Regions from separate parts of the Bradyrhizobium sp. 197 genome, predicted to be linked through region 3. Evidence: predicted binding sites of a transcription regulator. Region 3 holds the regulator's gene; each other region holds the start of a gene.
What was found. The regulator PhoB, encoded in region 3, activates phosphate uptake and scavenging genes when phosphate is short. The targets are predictions, from matches to a motif close to TGTCATNNANCTGTCAT.

Region 1 (5,015 bases), on a different contig from region 3:
CGATACCGGGCACGGTGCGGGCGAATTCGAGCAGGCGGCGCACCGTGAAGCGCAGCCAGGGCGACGGCGAGGTGTTTTCGGCCGCAAAGAAGTTGAGCGCGAAAGCGAACGTTGCACCGATCAGCGTGCCTACATAGGAGATCAACAGCGTCTCGCCGAGCATCCTCAGCCATTTGCGCCAGCCCCACAGCCACTCGCCGACATCGGTCCAAACCCGCTGGCCATTGTCGAGCGCGAAGATGCGGTCGAAATAGCTGAGGAAGTTACCGTAATGGGCGAAGAGGGTGCGCAGGTTCACTTCCGCGCCGATCGCGGCGAGAAACAGTGCTGCAGCGAAGATCACGGCTCCAAACAGGAGTCGCAGCCGCTTGCGCGCGACCGCCTGGCGATAGGCGGCGTTGAGCACGGCGAGCTGCTGCTCGGGGAGGATCGAAACCGCGACGGTCATCTGGCCAGGAAAAATGGTCGATCAAAGAGAAACAGCCGGGTCCATCGACCCGGCTCCAATGCCATCGTCCTGAAATCAGGACGCCTTCTTCTTACGCAGTGCATCGACGAACTTGATCAGCTCGATCGTGCCATCCCAGTCCTTGGTGGTGGCGGGATGAAAACCCTTCTTCTGGCCGTCCTGGAGACGGTCGAAGGCCGCCTTGTCCTTGGCCGGCGCGTCGAAGAACGCCTTCGCGATGGCCGCCTTCGCCTCTTCCGGCAGGTCCGAATTGTAGGCGTAGGGGCCGTTGACGATCGGCGCCGACTTGTGGATGATGCGGAAATCGTCCTTCTTCATCGGCGAACCGTCGGCATTCTTCAACATGCCCTTGGTCAGCATTTGCGCCAGCGTCGAATCGTCATCGCTGGTCCACTGGTTGGCCGCAACGTCGACGGTGCCCTGCGCGAGCGCCAGGATCGCATTCTCATGGCTGCCGGTGAAGACGACCTTGCCGAAATAGGTGTCGGCGTCCGCGATGCCCATCTTGTCGAGCTCGAAGCGCGGCACGTTGTTGCCGGAGGTCGAGTTCGGATCGACGAGGCCAAGGTTCTTGCCCTTGAGCTGATCGACGCTCTTGTAGGGGCTGTTCGCCTTGACGAAGAACACCGAGTAGTAGCCGGTCGAGCCGTCCGCGTTGATGTCGTTGGCGAAGGCGTCGGTCTTGACGCCGGTCAGGCGGGCGCGGGCGAACGAGGCCGAGCCATAGCTCGCGATATGGATGTTGCCGGCGCGCTGGCCTTCGATGACGGCGGCGTAGTCGTTGGCGATGCGCAGCGTGACCTTCACGCCCAGCTCCTTGGAGAGATAGTTCATGAACGGCGCCCAGCGCTCGGTAACGCCCGAGGCGTTTTCCGCCGGAATGACCGCGAAGGTCAGTTCGGGATATTTGGCTTTCCAGTCGTCGGCGGAGGCTGAGGTCGTGAACGCGAGCGCGGCGGCGCCGGCAAGAACTAGTCTACGAGTGATCATGATAGCCTCTTCATCGGTTGGGGTCGGTTGACGCAAGAACTGAAAACAAAACAAGCGCGGCTCAGGCGGCGGCCGCCGTTCCAAGTGCCGGAACGCCCTGGGGCGCCGGCACGGGCATGCCGCCCATGATTTCGGCGGCTTCGAGATCGTAGAGCTCGCGCGCAACGTAATCGGTCAACTCAGCCGGCGCGCCGTCGAACACCACGCGGCCCTGCGCCATGCCGATCAGGCGGTCGCAATAGCTGCGCGCCAGATCGAGCGAGTGAAGATTGCAGAGCACGGTGATGCCGAAATGCTTGTTGATGCGCAGCAGCGCATCCATCACGATCTTGGTGTTGCGCGGGTCGAGCGAGGCGATCGGCTCGTCGGCGAGGATGATGTCGGGCTGCTGCACCAGCGCGCGGGCGATCGCCACGCGTTGCTGCTGGCCCCCGGAAAGCTGGTCGGCACGCTGGGCTGCGAGCGGGGCGATGTCGAACTGCTCGAGCGCGGACATCGCCAGCGCCTTGTCCTGCTCAGGCCAGGTCTGCGTCAGGGAGCGCCAGGCCGGCATCGTCGCGAGTCGCCCCATCAGGACGTTGGTGAGCACGTCGAGCCGGCCGACCAGGTTGAATTGCTGGAAGATCATCGCGGAACGTGCCCGCCACTGCCGCAACTCCTTGCCGCGCAGCGCCGTGACGTCGATGCCGTCGAACAGGATGCGGCCTTGCGTCGGCGTCGCCAGGCGGTTGATGGTCCGCAGCAGGGTCGACTTGCCGGCGCCGGATCGCCCGATCACGCCGACGAAGCCGCCGGGGGAAACTTGAAACGAAGCGTCGTCCACCGCGGCTTTCACGCCGAAGCGACACGTCAGACCTTCAACCACCAGCATGCAGGGCTCCAGAGTAGCTTGGGCCCACCGCTAACGCCGGCGCTTGACACTTGTGTGACACGCGCGTTGCGGTGCGGCGATCCTACACACCTCATCGCCTGTTCATCCCCTGTCATCGCGTCGTCATGACATTGTCATCAAACCGCTCGAAGAGAAATGCCCGCCCTCTCGTTCGGATGCAACATGGCCGCCAAAACTCTTTCGGTCCAGCCGACCATCGATCCCTCGGCCAGGCTGCACGACACCAGGCTTGGGGCCTACACCGAGGTCGGCGCGCGCACGATTTTGCACGACGTGACGATGGGCGATTACTCCTATGTCGTGAACGACGCCCAGATCACCTACACCACCATCGGAAAATTCTGCTCGATCGCGGCGATGACACGGATCAATCCGGGCAATCACCCGATGCACCGCGCCACGCAGGCGCACTTCACTTATCGTTCGAGCGCCTACTTCGAAGGCGAGAGCGACGATACGGAATTCTTCGACTGGCGGCGCCAGCATCACATCCATATCGGCCATGACGTCTGGATCGGCCATGGCGCGATCGTGCTGCCGGGCCGCAACATCGGCACCGGCGCGGTGATCGCGGCAGGCGCCATCGTCACCAAGGACGTGCCGGCCTACACCATCGTCGCCGGCAATCCGGCGCGCATCGTCCGCCGCCGGTTCTCGGAAGAGATCGCCGGGCGGCTCGCCAGGCTCGCCTGGTGGGACTGGGATCACGACAAATTGCGTGAAGCACTGCCCGATTTTCGCAAGCTCGGGATTGAAGATTTCCTCTCGACATATGAAGCACGGGCAAGTTCTCTCAACAGTCCTCTTGGCAGCAGCAAACAAAGCGCGGTCGCGTGACAGACATTTTCCTTGAGGGCGGCCGGACCCTGATCGGCTCCGAGCTCGTCGAGACTTCACTTCTCGTATCCGGAACGGACATTGCGCAGCTCGACGCTTCTCGCGGCCGGACGCGGCTTGCGATCGACGCGCGCGACCTGCTGGTGCTGCCCGGCATCGTCGATCTGCATGGCGATGCCTTCGAGCGGCAAATGATGCCGCGTGCCGGTGTCGACTTCCCGATCGATGTGGCGCTCGCCGACAGCGACCGCCAGGCGATCGGCAACGGCATCACCACGGTGTTTCACGCCACGACCTGTTCGTGGGAGCCGGGCCTGCGCAGCGCCGACAATGCGCGCGGCCTGATGGAAGCGATCGAACGGCAGCGCCCGCAATTCGCGGCCGATACCCGCTTCCACCTGCGCCACGAGACCTACAATCTCGATGCCGAGCAGGAGATGAGCCAATGGCTCGCCAAAGGTCGCGTCGACCTGTTCGCCTTCAACGACCACATGGACGGCACGGTCGGGGACATGGCCAAGCCTCGCAAGCGCAACCGCATGGTGGAGCGTACCGGCCTGTCGGGCGAGGAATTCGACCGGCTGGTGGGACACGTGCTTTCGCGCGCCAGCGAGGTCCCGGCTTCCGTGTCGCGGCTTGCCGCGACTGCCCGCGCCGCCGAGGTGCGGATGCTTTCGCATGACGATGCGACGCCGGCGGTGCGCCAGGGCTTTCGCGCCATAGGCGTGGCGATCGCGGAGTTTCCGATCAACGAGGAGACGGCGCGGGAGGCAGCCAGCCACGGCGATGCCATCGTCTACGGCGCGCCGAACGTCGTGCGCGGCGGCAGCCACACGGGCTGGACCAAAGCGTCCGACATGATCGCCAAGGGGCTCTGCTCGGTGCTGGCCTCGGACTATTATTATCCCGCGCAGCTGCTCGCTGCGTTCCGCCTCGCAGCCGATGGCGTGCTGCCGCTGACCGAGGCCTGGAACCTGGTCTCCGCCGCACCCGCGCGCGCGACCGGCCTTGCCGATCGCGGCGTGCTCGCGGAAGGACGGCGCGCCGACATTCTGCTGGTCGACGACAGCGTTCCGCTGCGACCGCGACTCGTGGCCGTCATCGCGGGCGGCAAGCTCGTGCATCTCACCGATGCGACGCGGCTGCTCGCAGCAGTGGCAACGCCGCGCGAGGCTGTCGTTGCGGCCTAAACCGGTTATGCTGCGGCGATGACAGGTCTTTCCCGCTACGCGATCTATTTTGCGGCAGGCAGCAACAGCGCCCTCTCCCGCTTCGGCGCCGAGCTGCTCGGCTACGATGCCCATACCGGCAACGAATTGCCGTTTCCTAGCGACACACTGCATGCCGCGCCCGATTGGCGCGACATCACCGCCGATCCCCGCAAATACGGCTTTCACGGCACGCTGAAGGCGCCGATGGCGCTCGCGCCCGGCAAGACCGAAGCGGAGCTTTTGTCGGCCTGCGCAACCTTTGCCGGCGAGGCGCGGAGGATCCCGGTGATCCGCCCGATCGTCGATTCCATCAGTGGTTTTATTGCGGTCATTCCGGCCGAGCCGGTCGATGCGCTCCAAGAGCTCGCCGCCGATTGCGTCCGCGAGTTCGATTCATTCCGTCCGGCCCTGACGGCGGAAGATCGCGGGCGGCGGAAGCCCGAGAAGCTCAACGAGCGGCAGCGCGACTATCTCGATCGCTGGGGCTATCCCTACGTGATGGAGGAATTCCGCTTCCACATGACGCTGACGGGGCGGCTGGATGCGGAGCGCCGCGGCCCGATTTTGAAGATGCTGCAGGCAAGGTTTGCTGCGCTCGGTCTCAACACGCTAGCGA
Region 2 (5,015 bases), on a different contig from region 3:
CGCCGTCCTTGTAGAGGCCGGGCATCTCGGCCGTCTCGCCGCCGATCAGAGCGCAGCCGGATTCGCGGCAGCCTTCGGCGACACCGGCGACGATCGAGGCGGTCGCCTCCGGATCGAGCTTGCCGCAGGCAAAATAATCCAGGAAGAACAGCGGCTCGGCGCCCTGCACCACAAGGTCGTTGACGCTCATGGCGACGAGGTCGATGCCGATCCCGCCATGCAGGCCGGTCTCGATCGCGATCTTGACCTTGGTGCCGACGCCGTCGGTCGCGGCCACCAGGATGGGGTCCTTGAAGCCGGCCGCCTTGAGGTCGAACAGGCCGCCGAATCCGCCGATTTCGGCGTCGGCGCCGGGCCGCGCGGTGGCGCGCACCATCGGCTTGATCAGGTCGACCAGGCGGTTGCCCGCGTCGATATCGACGCCTGAATCGGCGTAAGTGAGGCCGTTTTTGCGGTCGGTCATGCCCGATTTCCAGTGGGTTTGCGGCTGGTTACGTCGAATTCCGGGGACGCGCAATGGCTCGCATGGCGCGCCTTCGTATACTATGTAGAGATATCAACCGGTTCAGCCTCTAAGGGCCGGATTCGAGGTCAGACCGGGTGCCGGGAAGCGCTTTCGTGAGTATTCCGAATATCATTACCCTGGGCCGCATCATGCTGGTCCCGATCATCGTCTGGGCCATCGTGTCGAGCCAAATGGAGGTGGCGTTCGCCGTCTTCCTGATCGCGGGTATCAGCGATGCGGTCGACGGCTTCCTTGCCAAGCGCTTCAACATGACGAGCGAACTCGGCGCCTTGCTCGACCCGCTCGCCGACAAGGCGCTGCTGGTCTCGATCTACATGGCCCTGGGCATCTGGGGTGCGATTCCGCGCTGGATCGTCATCCTGGTGGTCTCGCGCGACATCATGATCGTCGCCGCCGTGATCGTTTCGTGGCTGTTCGACCGCCCTGTCGAGATGAAACCCTCGAGGGTATCCAAGCTCAACACTGTGGCCCAGGTGGCATTCGCGGCGCTGGTGCTGGCCGCCCTCGCCTTCGGCTTCAAAGCCGGTCCTTATGATATAATCCTGATGGGCCTCGTCACGGTCTTCACGCTCTCCTCGGTGTCGCTCTATCTTGTCGAGTGGCTGCGGCACATGAGTACGATCGAAGCCAAGTAGCATGATCGAGGCCAAATGAGTTGGGATGCGGCGCCGCAAAAGGCCAACTCCGCTCGATTAAGTCGCATCTCCTCAAACGAAGCCGGCACGCCGGCACGGAGCAAAGCAAGCGTGCCAGGCCGCGTTCATCCCCGACAATTGGCGTTTTCGCTTCCGCATGCGGAGAGCCTGAGCCGGGACAATTTCCTCGAAGGCCCCGCCAACGCCGCCGGTGTTGCCCTCATCGACGCCTGGCCGGAATGGCCGAACCGGATCATGTGGCTGGCCGGCCCGGAAGGGAGCGGCAAGAGCCATCTCGCCGCGATCTGGGCCGAGGCTTCGGGCGCCCGTTCGACAACCGCCAATGCGCTGACCGCCGAAGCCGTCCCGGGTGCGCTCGTCACCGGCGCGCTGGTGGTCGAGGATCCCAAGGCCAAGGAATTTGACGAGCGCGCCTTGTTCCATCTGATGAACCTGGCCCGTGAGGACGAGGCCTACGTCCTCTTCACCGGGCGCCAGGTCCCGGCGTCGCTCGAGATCGAGCTGCCCGACCTGCGCTCGCGGCTGCGCGCCGTGCCTGTCATCGCGCTGCTGCCGCCTGACGACCAGCTCTTCCGCGGCCTGATCGTCAAATTCTGCGCCGACCGCCAGCTCGCCGTGGACGAGAGCGTGGTCAGCTACCTCGCCACCCGCCTGGAGCGGTCCTCGGCCGCCGCCCGGCAGGCGGTGGAGCTGCTGGACAGCGAGGCCCTGCGCCTCGGCCGTCCCGTCACCCGGGCCCTGGCCGCCGAGCTCCTGCGGGATGTCTGACCAAGGCGGCTTGACGCGGCCCGGCAGCGGAACATCAATGTCATCGAAACGTCATCGCTCTAACACATGCTCCCGACGGTTTTGCGCATAAGTCGCAAATTTGGGCGAACTGGATGGATCGATTTCTGATGGACTCTGCGCAAGCTGTTGAAGTTAAAGAAAAAGCTCCGGAAGCAGAGGGCCATCCGGCGATCGCATCGAGCCCCGAGCGATTCATCAATCGCGAGCTCTCCTGGCTGCATTTCAACCGCCGCGTCCTGGAGGAATCGGTCAATGCCAGCCACCCCATGCTGGAGCGGGTGCGATTCCTGTCGATTTCAGCGAATAATCTCGACGAGTTCTTCATGGTCCGCGTCGCCGGCATCAAGGCCCAGGTGCGCGAGGGCATTGCCGAACGCAGCCCCGACGGCCTGACGCCGTCCGAGCAGCTCGCGCTTATCAACCGGACCGTCTCGCAACTGGCCTCCGACCAGCAGGCGATCTGGCGCGACCTGCGCGGCACGCTGGCCAACGAGGGCATCGTTCTGGTCGAGGGCAAGGAGGTCACCAAGGCGGAGCGAACCTGGGTCGAGGACTACTTCCTCAGCAACGTGTTTCCGCTGCTGACACCGCTCGCGATCGACCCGGCCCACCCCTTCCCGTTCATTCCGAGCCTCGGCTTCACCATCGCGCTCCAGCTCACGCGCGCCGCCGACGGCAAGCAGATGAACGCGCTGATCCGCATGCCCGGCAAGATCGACCGCTTCATCCGCCTGCCGGTTGACGGCAAGGTCGTCCGGCTGATCTCGCTGGAGCAGGCCACCGCGCTGTTCATCAATCGCCTGTTCCCCGGCTACAATCTTCAAGGCCAGGGCGCTTTCCGCATCATCCGCGACTCCGAGCTCGAGATCGAGGAAGAGGCCGAGGATCTCGTCCGCCTGTTCGAGACCGCACTGAAGCGCCGCCGCCGCGGGTCGGTGATCCGGCTCGAGATCGACGCCAAGATGCCGGAGCAACTGCGCAGCTTCGTGCAGCATGCGCTGTCGGCCGCCGACGACGAGGTGTTGCTGGTCGACGGCGTACTGGCCATGAACGAGCTCTCGCAGCTCACCCGCCTCGACCGGCCCGATCTCGAATTCACCCCTTACGTCCCGCGCCATCCCGAGCGCGTGCGCGAGCACGGCGGCGACATCTTCGCGGCGATCCGGCAGAAGGACCTCGTCGTCCATCATCCCTACGAATCCTTCGACGTGGTGGTGCAGTTTCTCCAGCAGGCGACGCGCGACCCCGACGTCGTCGCCATCAAGCAGACGCTCTACCGCACCTCCAGCAACTCGCCGATCGTGCGCGCGCTTGTGGAAGCCGCCGAAGCCGGCAAATCCGTCACCGCGCTGATCGAGCTGAAGGCGCGCTTCGACGAAGAGGCCAACATCCGCTGGGCGCGCGATCTCGAACGCGCCGGCGTCCAGGTCGTCTATGGCTTCCTCGAACTGAAGACGCACGCGAAGCTGTCGATGGTGGTGCGCCGCGAGGGCGGCAGCCTGACAACCTACGTCCACACCGGCACCGGCAATTACCACCCGGTGACCGCGCGCATCTACACCGACCTCTCCTACTTCACCTCGGAGCCGACCATCGGCCGCGACGCTGCGCGCGTGTTCAACTTTATCACCGGCTATGCGGCGCCGAGCGATCTGGAAAAGATGGCGGTGTCGCCGCTGACCTTGCGCAAGCGCATCATCGAGCACATCCAGGGCGAGACCGCGCATGCGCGGCACGGCCGGCCCGGCGCGGTCTGGATGAAGATGAACGCGTTGGTCGACCCCGACATCATCGACGCACTCTACGAGGCCTCACAGGCGGGCGTGCAGGTCGAGCTCGTGGTGCGCGGCATCTGTTGCCTGCGGCCCGGCATCCCCGGCCTGTCGGAGAACATCCGCGTCAAGTCGATCATCGGACGCTTCCTGGAACACGGCCGAATCTACTGCTTCGGCATGGGCCAGGGCCTGCCGAGCGCGAAAGCGGCTGTGTATATCTCCTCGGCCGACATGATGCCGCGCAACCTCGACCGCCGCGTCGAGGTGCTGTGTCCGCTGCAAAATCCCACGGTGCATCAGCAGGTTCTCGAACAGATCATGGTCGCGAATCTCAAGGACAACGAGCAGAGCTGGCAATTGTTGCCGGACGGGTCCTCAACGCGTATGAAGACCGCGAAGGGCGAGGAGCCTTTCAACGCTCACAACTACTTCATGACAAATCCGAGTCTGTCTGGCCGTGGTAAGTCGCTCAAGGAATCCTCGCCGCGCCGCCTCACGCGCCGTAATGAACGTCATCAATCCTGATCCGGGATCTCTGACGTGAAGCGGCCGCGCAAGCGCGGCTCGAGCGTCGCGGTCATCGATATCGGCTCCAACTCGGTCCGCCTCGTCGTGTACGAGGGACTGACGCGGAGCCTCATTCCGATCTTCAACGAGAAGACGCTGTGCGGCCTCGGGCGCGAGGTGCAGAGCACGGGCCTGCTCGCACCCGACGCCGTCGACAAGGCGCTGACCTCGCTCAAGCGCTTCCGTGCGCTGTGCCGGGTGATGCAGGTCGGACGGGTGTTTGCGATTGCGACCGCCGCCTGCCGCGATGCCTCCAACGGCCCCGACTTCATCGCCAAAGCCGAGCGCATCTGCGCGGTGAAGATCGAGATCCTGTCGGGCCCGCGCGAGGCGCGGTTGTCGGCGCTGGGCGTGATCTCCGGCATCCATCACCCCGACGGCATCGTCGGCGATCTCGGCGGCGGTTCGCTCGAACTGATCGACGTGCGCAAGAACAGCGTGCGCAGCGGCGTGACGCTGCCGCTCGGCGGCCTCGCTCTGCAGGACCTCGCGCATAAATCTCTCAAACGCGCCGACCGCATCGTCCGCGAGACGCTCGACGGGGTGCCGCAACTCAAGGCAGGTGGCGGCCGGAGCTTCTACGCGGTCGGCGGCACCTGGCGCGCGCTCGCGCGCATCCACATCATCCAGAGCGGCTATCCGCTCCAGGTGATGCACGGCTATTCGATCTCGGCTGCCGAGGCGCTCGACTTCTCGCGTCGT
Region 3 (5,015 bases):
GCTGGTGATCAAGCGCATCGCTTATCGTGCTGCCCGATCGGGTCTCATCACCGGCGTGCTGCTTGCGACTGCCCGCGTCGCCGGCGAGACCGCGCCGCTGCTGTTCACCGCGCTGTCGAACCAGTTCTTCAGCCTCGGTCTGAACAAGACGATGGCGAACCTGCCAGTCACCATCAACAACTTCGTGCAGAGCCCCTACGCCTATTGGAAGCAGCTGGCCTGGAGCGGCGCGCTGCTCATCACCCTGACCGTTCTTGCCCTGAATATTGGCGCGCGCATCCTTGGCGCCGAGAGGACCGCAAAATGAGTGATCTTTCCGTATCGATGAGCGCGGCCGGCGGACTGCCCCACGCGCCGGTGCTGCCCGAGGCGCCCCCCAAGGTGACCGTTCGCAACCTGAACTTCTATTACGGCGAGCACCACGCGCTGAAGAACATCAACCTGACGCTCGGCGCCAATCGCGTCACGGCGTTCATCGGCCCGTCGGGCTGCGGCAAGTCGACCCTGCTGCGCATCTTCAACCGGATGTACGACCTCTATCCGGGCCAGCGCGCCACCGGTCAGCTCATGCTCGACCAGACCAACATCCTCGACCCCAGGCTGGACCTCAATTTGCTGCGCGCCCGCGTCGGCATGGTGTTCCAGAAGCCGACGCCGTTCCCGATGACGATCTACGAAAACATCGCGTTCGGCATCCGTCTCTACGAGAAGATCTCGAAATCCGAGATGGACGGCCGGGTCGAGAAGGCGCTGCGCGGCGGCGCGCTGTGGAACGAGGTCAAGGACAAGCTCAACGCCTCCGGCCTGTCGCTCTCCGGCGGCCAGCAGCAACGCCTCTGCATCGCCCGCACCGTCGCGGTGCGGCCCGAGGTGATCCTGTTCGACGAACCCTGCTCGGCGCTCGACCCGATCTCGACCGCCAAGGTCGAGGAGCTGATCCAGGAGCTTTCCGAGGACTACACGATCGCGATCGTCACCCACAACATGCAGCAGGCGGCGCGCGTCTCCGACAAGACCGCCTTCATGTATCTCGGCGAGCTGATCGAGTTCGACGACACCAACAAGATCTTCACGTCGCCGACCGACCGGCGCACGCAGGATTACATCACCGGCCGGTTCGGCTGAGGAGACGCGACATGGGTTCTGAACATACCGCAAAGGCCTTCGACACCGACCTCCAGGAACTCACCCGGCTGGTTGCCGAGATGGGCGGCATCGCCGAGCGCATGATCGTCGATTCCGTCGACGCGCTGATCCGCCGTGACGTTCCGCTCGGCCAGCGCGTCGTCACCATCGACACCGAGCTCGACGCGCTGCAGAAGCGCATTGAGGAGCGCGCCGTGCTCACCATCGCCCGCCGTCAGCCGATGGCGGTCGATCTGCGCGAGATCGTCGGCGCCATGCGCGTCGCGACCGATCTCGAGCGCATCGGCGACCTCGCCAAGAACATGGGCAAGCGCGTCGCGGCGCTGGAGACGGATTTCCATCCGCTCAAGCTGTTCCGCGGCCTGGAGCACATGACCGACCTCGTGCAGCAGCAGGTCAAATCGGTGCTGGACGCCTATGCCGCACATGATTTGCCGGCGGCGATGGCGGTGTGGAAGGGCGACGAGGAAGTCGACGCCATCTGCACTTCGCTGTTCCGCGAGCTCCTCACCTACATGATGGAGGATCCGCGCAACATCTCGTTCTGCATCCATTTGATGTTCTGCGCCAAGAACATCGAGCGGATCGGCGACCACGCCACCAACATCGCCGAGACCGTGTTCTACATGATCGAGGGCCAGGCGATCACCGACAAGCGGCCGAAGGGCGATATGACGACCTTCGCCACCTCGATACCGAACACCTAGGGAGCAACGACCCAGATGGGCGCACGCATTATGGTGGTTGAGGACGAGGAAGCCCTGACCGAGCTTCTCCGCTACAACCTCGAAGGCGACGGCTATGACGTCGAGACGGTCATGCGCGGCGACGACGCCGACACCCGTCTCAAGGAGCACATTCCCGATTTGATCGTGCTCGACTGGATGCTGCCGGGCCTGTCAGGCATCGAATTGTGCCGGCGGCTTCGCACCCGTCCCGAGACCAAGCAGCTCCCGATCATCATGCTCACCGCGCGCGGCGAGGAAAGCGAGCGGGTGCGGGGTCTTGCGACCGGCGCCGACGATTACATCGTCAAGCCGTTCTCGGTGCCGGAGCTCCTGGCGCGCGTGAAGGGCCTGCTGCGGCGCGCAAGCCCCGAGCGGCTCGCCACCGTGCTCGCCTTTGGCGACATCGAGCTCGACCGCGACAAGCGCCGCGTGGCGCGCTCGGGCCGGCCGATCGATCTCGGCCCGACCGAATATCGCCTGCTGGAGTTCTTCCTGGAGCATCCGGGGCGGGTGTTCTCGCGCGAGCAACTGCTCGACAGCGTCTGGGGCCGCGACATCTACATCGACGAGCGTACCGTCGACGTGCATATCGGCCGCCTGCGCAAGCTGCTCAATCTCGGCCGCGAGCAGGACCCGATCCGCACCGTCCGCGGCGCCGGCTACGCGCTGGATGATCGTTTTGCCAAGGCGGAGCAGCAGGCGTAACTCGCTTCAAGCTCCGCCGTCGTTCCGGATCGACACGCGCTTTTGGCACGCTTGTCCGGGACGACATCAAGTGGGCCGAGGCGTCATCGTGTGACGGCGCCGCCCTTGCAGTCAGCTAAATCCGCTAGCTCAGCGCGGGCTCGGCTTCACCGGTGCGCGGCGCCGATCCGACGCCGGCTGATACGCGACGCGCGAGTGTTGTGCGCAATAGGGCAGGCCGGACAGCGCCTTGCCGCCGCAGAAGAAGAAGTCCGGGGTCGAGGGATCGCCGACCGGCCAGTGGCAGGTCGCCTCGTTCAGCTCGAGCAGCGTCAGCCGCTGGCTCATCGGCACCACGTTGTCGTAGGTGACCGGTTCGGCCTCCACTTCGACCTCGAAGGCCTGTGCCAGCGCGGTGTTGCCGCGCGAGATCGGGCGGGTCACCCGCATCATATGCTGCGCGGGGCGCGCCTTGCGCGGCCGGGGCGCTGCCGATGAAGGGCTCTTGGCGCGACCCGACAGGCCGAGCCTGTGCACTTTGCCGATCACGGCATTGCGGGTCACATTACCGAGCTCAGCCGCGATCTGGCTGGCCGAAAGTCCGGCCTCCCAGAGCTTTTTAAGCTGCTCGACGCGATCATCGGACCAGGTCAAAACTGTCATTGCACCCTTTCCCTCGCTGCCGGCCTGCCATCCTGGCGCCTCGCAGCGAATGCCTAAGCCTTTAAAAACCCGTGCCGCCAGAATCCCTTAAGGCTCGCCGGGCGTGACTAGAACGCCCGAACGTTTACGCCGGTACATAAGGACTTAGAGATCAGAACCACTGCACGAGATGTCGTATCTGACAATCCAAACGCTACAATATGGCGTGACTCCCGCGCAAGAGTCCGCCGACTCGCTTCCACATGTTCCGTGGTGAAATCCGCGAAATCAGCACCGCAAGACTACGGATTCAGCGTTTCGCGAGGCTTTCCGGGCGGCATTGACACCCGTCTTCCCAAGCATAAGATAGTGACACGTGCCGCCCCGAAAAGGCGGCACGTTTCGTTTTCCGGGCCGGTCAATGGTGCGTTGCGCAATGCACGCGTCACACCGTCCGCAACATCCAAGTGACATCATGACCAACAGCGCAGCGCCGCATTTGCTCCCCGTTTTCGCCAGAACCGACCTCGGTTTCGAGCGCGGCGAAGGCTGCTGGCTGATTGCGACCAATGGCGAGCGCTATCTCGATTTCACCTCGGGTGTCGCGGTGAACGCGCTCGGCCATGCCCATCCCGCGCTGGTCAAAGCGTTGCAGGAGCAGGCCACGAAGCTCTGGCACATGTCGAACCTGTTCCAGAGCCCGGATGGCGAGAAGCTCGCCAACCGCCTCTGCCATGAGAGTTTTGCGGACTTCGTGTTCTTCTGCAATTCCGGCGCCGAGGCGCTGGAGGGCGTGATCAAGCTGGTCCGCCATCATCACTTCTCCCAAGGGCATCCGGAACGTTACCGCATCATCACCTTCGAAGGCGCGTTCCACGGCCGCACGCTGGCGACGCTGGCCGCGACGGGATCTGCAAAATATCTGGAAGGTTTTGGTCCGCCGATGGATGGCTTCGACCAAATCCCGCATGGCGATATCGAGGCCGTGAAGAAAGCGATCGGTCCGCAGACCGCCGGCATCCTGATCGAGCCGATCCAGGGCGAGGGCGGCGTGCGCTCGGCAACCCCGGCCTTCCTCAAGGCACTGCGCCAGCTCTGCGACGACAAGGGCTTGCTGCTCGCGTTCGACGAGGTGCAGACCGGCATGGGCCGCACCGGCGATCTGTTCGCACACCGCCGTCTCGGCGTGACGCCCGATGTGATGTCGCTGGCGAAGGCGCTCGGCGGCGGCTTTCCGATCGGCGCGGTGCTGGCGACCGCGAATGCGGCGGCCGGCATGGGGCCCGGCTCGCACGGCTCGACCTTCGGCGGCAATCCGCTCGCGATTTCGGCTGCGAATGCCGTGCTCGACGTCATGCTCAAGCCCGGCTTCTTCGACCACGTGCAGAGGATGTCGCTGCTGCTCAAGCAGAAGCTCGCCTCCGTGATCGACCGTCATAGCGATGTCGTCAGCGAAGTGCGCGGCGAGGGCCTGCTGATCGGCATCAAGGCCGTGGTGCCTTCAGGCGATCTCGTTGTAGCCTTGCGCGACGAAAAGCTGCTCACCGTCGGCGCCGGCGACAATGTCGTACGTTTCCTGCCGCCTTTGATCGTCACCGAAGCCGAGATCGAGGACAGCGTTGGGCGGCTCGAACGCGCCTGCACCGCGTTGTCCGGCAACAAGCGGGCGGCAAGCTGATGAGCAAGTCGCCCAATAAAGCACCGAAGCACTTCCTTGATATCGACGCGCTGCCGCTGTCGGAGCTCAAGAGCATGCTGGCCGCGTCCTCCGCGATGAAGGCGAAGCAGAAGGCGCATCAGCCGGTCAGGCCGCTT

Region 1: phnC (phosphonate ABC transporter ATP-binding protein) is a predicted target of PhoB. The motif match lies at 2,452-2,468, and genes of this name have one in related genera.
Region 2: IVB27_RS10645 (RNA degradosome polyphosphate kinase) is a predicted target of PhoB. The motif match lies at 1,989-2,005, and genes of this name have one in related genera.

The regions. Positions count from the first base shown of each region.
Region 1 is NZ_JADPJJ010000092.1:297,955-302,969, forward strand. It holds gene phnE (phosphonate ABC transporter, permease protein PhnE) at 1-448, opposite strand, end outside; gene phnD (phosphonate ABC transporter substrate-binding protein) at 524-1,459, opposite strand; gene phnC (phosphonate ABC transporter ATP-binding protein) at 1,521-2,330, opposite strand; gene IVB27_RS21920 (transferase hexapeptide repeat family protein) at 2,514-3,188, shown strand; gene IVB27_RS21925 (alpha-D-ribose 1-methylphosphonate 5-triphosphate diphosphatase) at 3,185-4,378, shown strand; gene IVB27_RS21930 (DUF1045 domain-containing protein) at 4,397-5,015, shown strand, end outside.
Region 2 is NZ_JADPJJ010000048.1:25,301-30,315, reverse strand. It holds gene purM (phosphoribosylformylglycinamidine cyclo-ligase) at 1-463, opposite strand, end outside; gene IVB27_RS10655 (CDP-alcohol phosphatidyltransferase family protein) at 619-1,161, shown strand; gene IVB27_RS10650 (P-loop NTPase family protein) at 1,273-1,950, shown strand; gene IVB27_RS10645 (RNA degradosome polyphosphate kinase) at 2,079-4,271, shown strand; gene ppx (exopolyphosphatase) at 4,287-5,015, shown strand, end outside.
Region 3 is NZ_JADPJJ010000053.1:18,781-23,795, reverse strand. It holds gene pstA (phosphate ABC transporter permease PstA) at 1-307, shown strand, start outside; gene pstB (phosphate ABC transporter ATP-binding protein PstB) at 304-1,125, shown strand; gene phoU (phosphate signaling complex protein PhoU) at 1,137-1,853, shown strand; gene phoB (phosphate regulon transcriptional regulator PhoB) at 1,869-2,579, shown strand; gene IVB27_RS11050 (GcrA family cell cycle regulator) at 2,709-3,221, opposite strand; gene IVB27_RS11045 (aspartate aminotransferase family protein) at 3,676-4,878, shown strand; gene argF (ornithine carbamoyltransferase) at 4,878-5,015, shown strand, end outside.